Linked DNA regions of Rhodovastum atsumiense. The protein of the gene in region 2 interacts with the protein of the main gene of each other region in a pairwise test. Links are inferred from orthologs where the notes say so. Each region holds a gene or a part of one and is shown on either strand. Other genes may lie near its edges.

What was found. The genes of interacting proteins can lie anywhere in the genome.
Region 1: the proteins of uvrA (region 2) and uvrB interact in binary tests that used the Escherichia coli proteins (3 or more experiments, as listed by UniProt). The link is inferred for Rhodovastum atsumiense from one-to-one orthologs.

What each region holds. Positions count from the first base shown.
Region 1 is NZ_OW485601.1:1,769,018-1,772,084, forward strand. What follows is about bases 35-3,031. They hold uvrB (excinuclease ABC subunit UvrB), read left to right. Parts: upstream 35-441; coding sequence 442-2,622; downstream 2,623-3,031. Other genes in these bases: NBY65_RS07905 (YgjV family protein), read left to right, coding at 35-352; NBY65_RS07915 (serine hydrolase domain-containing protein), read right to left, coding at 2,795-3,031. Also shown: more of NBY65_RS07905, read left to right, coding at 1-34; more of NBY65_RS07915, read right to left, coding at 3,032-3,067. UniProt on the Escherichia coli protein: The UvrABC repair system catalyzes the recognition and processing of DNA lesions. A damage recognition complex composed of 2 UvrA and 2 UvrB subunits scans DNA for abnormalities.
Region 2 is NZ_OW485601.1:5,953,859-5,957,331, forward strand. What follows is about bases 1-3,403. They hold uvrA (excinuclease ABC subunit UvrA), read left to right. Parts: upstream 1-344; coding sequence 345-3,203; downstream 3,204-3,403. Other genes in these bases: ssb (single-stranded DNA-binding protein), read right to left, coding at 1-153. UniProt on the Escherichia coli protein: The UvrABC repair system catalyzes the recognition and processing of DNA lesions. UvrA is an ATPase and a DNA-binding protein. A damage recognition complex composed of 2 UvrA and 2 UvrB subunits scans DNA for abnormalities.

The sequences.
Region 1 (3,067 bases), 4.2 Mb from region 2 along the record:
GCGCAAGCCGCTGCTGCGCAACCTCGCGGTTGCCGCCACCATCGTCTTCAGCCTGGTCGTGACCGCGCTCACCTGGTCGGGCCTGCCCTCGGTACTCGCGCTCGGCGGCCTGCTGATGGCGGCCTGCGGCCGGCTGCAGCGTGACCCGCAGCATCTGCGCCTCGCCTTCCTCGGCTCGGAGGCATTCTGGACCAACCACAACCTGGTGGTCGGCTCGGTCTGGGGCCTGACCGCGGACACCATGGCGGTCAGCATGATCCTGATCGGCCTGTGGCGCGGCATGCGGGAACGGCGGCGGACCGCCCTTCCGGCACCCGTGATCCCGGCGCGCGCGGTCGCCGCCGGCGCCTGACTCTTAAAGACGGGGCCACGGTGCATAATGGCACCGTGCGCTGGACCTGCGGGGCCGCGGCGCCATCTCACGGATAAGGAGATATCGTCATGCCCCAGGTCCTGACCCGCGCCGCCCCCGTCCTGTTCATCCCGCAGAAACAGGCGGCCAGGCCGCTGACCAACCGGCTGCGCGTGGTCTCCGACTTCGCGCCCAACGGCGACCAGCCTCAGGCCATCCGCGATCTGGTGGCCGGCGTCGAGGCCGGCGAGCGCGACCAGGTGCTGCTCGGCGTGACCGGCTCGGGCAAGACCTTCACCATGGCGAAGGTGATCGAGGCGGTGCAGAAGCCCACCCTGATCCTCGCCCCCAACAAGACGCTGGCGGCCCAGCTCTACGGGGAGATGAAGGCGTTCTTCCCGGACAACGCGGTCGAGTACTTCGTCAGCTACTACGATTACTACCAGCCGGAAGCCTACGTCCCGCGCACCGACACCTATATCGAGAAGGACGCGCAGATCAACGAGCAGATCGACCGCATGCGCCACGCCGCGACCCAGGCCCTGCTCGAACGCAACGACGTCATCATCGTCGCCTCGGTCTCCTGCATCTACGGCATCGGTTCGGTCGAAACCTACGCGCGCATGGTGGTCAAGCTGCAGGCGGGCGGGCGGATCGACCGCGATGCGCTCGCCAAGGCACTGGTGGAATTGCAATACCGCCGCAATGATGCCGGCTTCTCGCGCGGCACCTTCCGCCTGCGCGGCGAAGTCGTCGACATCTGGCCGAGCCATTACGAGGACCGCGCCTGGCGCGTGACGCTGTTCGGCGACGAGATCGAAAGCATCGGCGAATTCGACCCGCTGACCGGCACGGTGGCGACGAAGCTGGATGCCGTCACCGTCTACGCCAACAGCCACTACGTGACGCCGCGGCCGACCCTGACCCAGGCGATCGCCGACATCAAGGTCGAACTGAAGCAACGCCTGGAGGCGTTCACCGCGGCGGGAAAATTGCTGGAGGTCGAGCGGCTGCAGCAGCGCACCACCTTCGACATCGAGATGATGGAGACCACCGGCTCCTGCAAGGGCATCGAGAACTATTCCCGCTATCTCTCCGGCCGCAACCCGGGCGAGCCGCCCCCCACCCTGTTCGAGTACCTGCCGGAGAACGCGCTGCTGATCGTGGACGAAAGCCACGTCACCGTGCCGCAGATCGGCGGCATGGAGCGCGGTGACCACGCCCGCAAGTCGGTGCTCTCGGAATTCGGCTTCCGCCTGCCCTCCTGCCTCGACAACCGCCCGCTGAAATTCGAGGAATGGGAGCGCTTCCGCCCGCAGACGATCTTCGTCTCGGCAACCCCCGGGCCGTGGGAGATGGAACGCACCGGCGGCAGCTTCGCCGAGCAGGTCATCCGCCCGACCGGGCTGATCGACCCGGTGGTGGAAGTCCGCCCGGTCGAGCGGCAGGTGGACGACCTGCTCGCCGAATGCCGCGCCACCACCGCCCGCGGCGCGCGCGTGCTGGTCACCACCCTGACCAAGCGCATGGCCGAGGACCTCACCGAATACCTCAACGAGAACGGGGTGAAGGTGCGCTACCTGCACTCCGACATCGACACGCTGGAGCGGATCGAGATCATCCGCGACCTGCGGCTCGGCGTGTTCGACGTGCTGGTCGGCATCAACCTGCTGCGCGAGGGACTCGATATCCCGGAATGCGCGCTGGTGGCGATCCTGGATGCCGACAAGGAAGGCTTCCTGCGCAGCCAGACCAGCCTGATCCAGACCATCGGCCGCGCCGCCCGCAACGTCGAGGGCCGGGTGATCCTGTACGCCGACACCATGACCGGCAGCCTGCGCTTCGCCATCGAGGAAACCGAGCGCCGCCGCGCCAAGCAGCAGGCCTGGAACGAGGCACACGGCATCACCCCGCAATCGGTGAAGAAACAGATCGGCAAGGTGCTGGAGAGCGTGTTCGAACAGGACTACGTGACCGTTGCCCCGGTCGCCGATACGGCCACCACCGAATTCGTCGGCAAGGACCTCAGGGCCAGCATCGCCGAGCTGGAAAAGCGGATGCGCGCCGCCGCCGCGGACCTGGAATTCGAGGAAGCGGCCCGGCTGCGCGACGAGATCAAGCGGCTGGAAGCCCTGGACCTCGGCCTGGAGCCGCCGCCCGCACCCTCCGCCTCGCTGCGCCCCCGGCGCGACCGCACCCCCGAGCCGCTCGGGCCCGGCGGGGGGGGATACGATCCGAAGAAGGCGAAACGCGGACGCCGCGGACGCTGATCGCGGGGCGCTGCCCATCGGTCCGCTTCGCGGCCCGATCCGCCAGGAGGCTTCGCCTCCTGGACCTCCACCAAGGGCTACGCCCTTGGAACCCAAGACTCTGTGCCGCGCAGCGCGTCGCGGGATCCAAGGGCCTTGTGGCCCTTGGCGGGTCAAGGGCGGAGCCCTTGCCTTAAGATGCCCGCGTAAAGCGCAGCGTGCGGGACCGGCTGGTCACCAGCCGCAATTCCCCGCCGGTGAACTGCAGGCAGGCGCGCTGGGTCCAGGGACCTTCGCTGCGCAGCGTCAGCGCCCGCCCCTCGCCAATCGGGCGCAGGGGCAGATCCCGCAGCAACGCTCCCGCGCCGATGCGCAAATAGGCCGTCTCGCCGGTGACGACCACGTCCAGGCGGGCGTTCTGGGCCAGGCAGGTCCAGGCACCGGCCCAGGCGGGATCGGGCGCGAG
Region 2 (3,473 bases):
GCGCTCCTTGCGCTCGCCCGAGGCACGGTCGTTCCAGGTCTCGCTGGTGGCCAGGCTGAACTGGACGATTTTCGACCCGTCCTGGGTGTTCCGCACCTCGGGGTCACGCCCCACATTGCCCACCAGGATGACCTTGTTCACACTGCCTGCCATGATGTCTCGTCCCGATTCACTCGTTCCACACTAGCCGGGACCCGGTGGGCAGGCCAGCGCCGGCCCCCAGCATGGCAGCCTGTGCATGCTCTGCAGGCTTCCCAAGCCGGCCCGGAAGGTCCATATAGGGGGAACAGTTCAAGAACACAATCCACCCCCTTCCCAAGACCCGACACAAGGACGACCCACCGATGGCCGGCTCCATCCGCGTGCGCGGTGCGCGCGAGCACAATCTCAAGAACGTGGATGTCGAGATCCCGCGCGACAGCCTGACCGTGATCACCGGCCTGTCGGGGTCGGGCAAGTCATCGCTTGCCTTCGATACGATCTATGCCGAGGGCCAGCGCCGCTACGTCGAATCGCTCTCGGCCTATGCACGGCAATTCCTGGAGCTGATGGGCAAGCCCGACGTCGATGCGATCGAGGGCCTCTCGCCCGCCATTTCCATCGAGCAGAAGACCACCAGCCGCAACCCGCGCTCCACCGTCGGCACCGTCACCGAGATCCACGACTACATGCGCCTGCTCTGGGCGCGGGTGGGCGTGCCCTATTCGCCCGCCACCGGCCTGCCGATCGAGGCGCAGACGGTCAGCCAGATGGTCGACCGGGTCATGGCGATGAAGGAAGGAACACGGTTGCTGCTGCTGGCGCCCGTGGTGCGCGACCGCAAGGGCGAGTACCGCAAGGAACTGGCCGAGCTGCAGCGCCGCGGCTTCACCCGCGTCAAGGTTGACGGCAAGCTCTACGAAATCGGCGAGGTGCCGTCGCTGAACCGCAAGATCAAGCACGACATCGAGGCGGTGGTGGACCGCATCGTGGTGCGCGACGGCGTGCAGCAGCGCCTCGCCGACAGTTTCGAGACGGCGCTCGGCCTTGCCGACGGCGTGGTCTATGCCGAGGGCGCCGACGACGGGGAGCGCACCGTGTTCTCCTCGCGCTTCGCCTGCCCGGTCAGCGGCTTCTCGATCGAGGAGATCGAGCCGCGGCTGTTCAGCTTCAACTCCCCGCACGGCGCCTGCCCGGCCTGCGACGGGCTGGGCGTGGAGACCTTCTTCGACCCGCATCTGGTGGTGCCGGATGAGCGCGTCGCCCTCGGTGCCGGCGCGGTGCTGCCCTGGGCCAATGCGCAGAGCCCGTATTACGACCAGACGCTGCAGAGCCTGGCCAAGCATTTCAAGGTGTCGCCCCGCACCCCCTGGAGTGAGCTGCCGAAGCGCGTCTGCGACGCCATCCTCAACGGCACCGGCGAGGAACCGGTGGCGATGACCTACAAGGACGGGGTCCGCCAGTACACGGTGACCAAGCCGTTCGAGGGCGTGCTGCGCAACCTGCAGCGCCGTTTCCAGGAAACCGACAGCGCCTGGGTACGCGAGGACCTCAGCCGTTACCAGGCGGAAAAGCCCTGCGCCACCTGCCACGGCGCCCGCCTCAAGCCGGAGGCGCTGGCGGTCAAGGTCGCCGGCAGCACCATCGCCGAAGCCTCCGAGCTGTCGATCCGCCGGGCGCTGGCCTGGTTCAACGAGGTGATGCCCACGCTGACGCCGCAACGCGCCGAGATCGCCCGCCGCATCCTGCGCGAGATCATCGAACGCCTGACCTTCCTGGTGGATGTGGGGCTCGACTACCTCACGCTCGCGCGCGGCTCCACCACCCTTTCGGGCGGGGAGAGCCAGCGCATCCGCCTCGCGTCCCAGATCGGCTCGGGCCTGACCGGCGTGCTGTATGTGCTGGACGAGCCTTCGATCGGGCTGCACCAGCGCGACAACGAACGGCTGCTGGCAACGCTGCGGCGGCTGAAATCGCTCGGCAACACCGTGTTGGTGGTCGAGCATGATGAGGACGCGATCCGCGCCGCCGACCACCTGATCGACATGGGGCCGGCGGCCGGCATCCATGGCGGCGAGGTGGTGGCCAAGGGCACGCCGGCGCAGGTCGCCGCGCATCCCACCTCCCTCACCGGCGCCTATCTCTCGGGGCGCAGGCGGATCGAGGTGCCGCCGATGCGCCGCCCGCTGCAGAAGGACCGCATCCTTCGCGTCGTCGGCGCCAAGGGCAACAACCTCAAGGACGTCACCGCGGCCTTCCCGCTCGGCACCTTCACCTGCGTCACCGGGGTCTCCGGCGGCGGCAAGTCCACGCTGGTGATCGACACGCTCTACAAGGCGGTCAGCCGCCGGCTGATGGGCAGCGGCGAGGTGCCGGCGCCGCATGGCCGCATCGAAGGGCTCGATCTGCTCGACAAGATCATCGACATCGACCAGTCGCCGATCGGCCGCACACCGCGATCGAACCCGGCCACCTACACCGACCTGTTCGCGCCAATCCGCGACTGGTTCGCCGAATTGCCGGAATCCCGCGCGCGCGGCTACAAGCCCGGCCGCTTCTCCTTCAACGTCAAGGGCGGGCGCTGCGAGGCCTGCCAGGGCGACGGCGTGCTGAAGATCGAGATGCACTTCCTGCCCGACATCTTCGTCACCTGCGACACCTGCAAGGGCAAGCGCTACAATCGCGAGACGCTGGAAGTGAAGTTCCGCGACAAGTCGATCGCCGACGTGCTGGCGATGACGGTGGACGAGGCGGTGCCCTATTTCTCTGCCGTCAACCGCATCCATGACCGGCTGAAGATCCTGCAGCAGGTCGGGCTTGGCTATATCAGCCTGGGACAGCAGGCCACCACGCTCTCCGGCGGCGAGGCGCAGCGCATCAAGCTGTCCAAGGAACTGGCCCGCCGCGCCACCGGGCGCACGCTCTACATCCTCGACGAACCCACCACCGGCCTGCATTTCGAGGACGTACGCAAGCTGCTGGAGGTGCTGCACGCGCTGGTCGATGCCGGCAACACGGTGGTGGTGATCGAGCACAACCTGGAAGTCATCAAGACCGCGGACTGGATCATCGATCTTGGGCCGGAAGGCGGCGAAGGCGGCGGGCGCATCGTCGCCGAAGGCACGCCCGAGCAGGTCGCAGCCAACGCCGAGAGCCATACCGGCCGCTTCCTCGCCCCGCTGCTGGCGCCGCGCCGGCCGGAACGCTCGCGCAAGCGGGCCTGAAATCACGGAATTCGATCGTTTAACAGATTATCCACGTTCATGATGTGCATTTCCATTGACTGCGGCAACGCGCCGTGGTTTAAAAGCGCATTCCTTCCGGCTTACGGAGTGAGAGAGAGCAACCATGTGGCGTTCGCCAGCCCTCGCCAGCAATTATATCCGAATGCGAGGCGTGGTTTGCTGTTGCCTTTCCGGCATTTGACCGCCCCTCACTCGTTCATTCCCTCCACGATAGAAGGCTCCGACCGGTTGATCCGGTCCGGTGATATA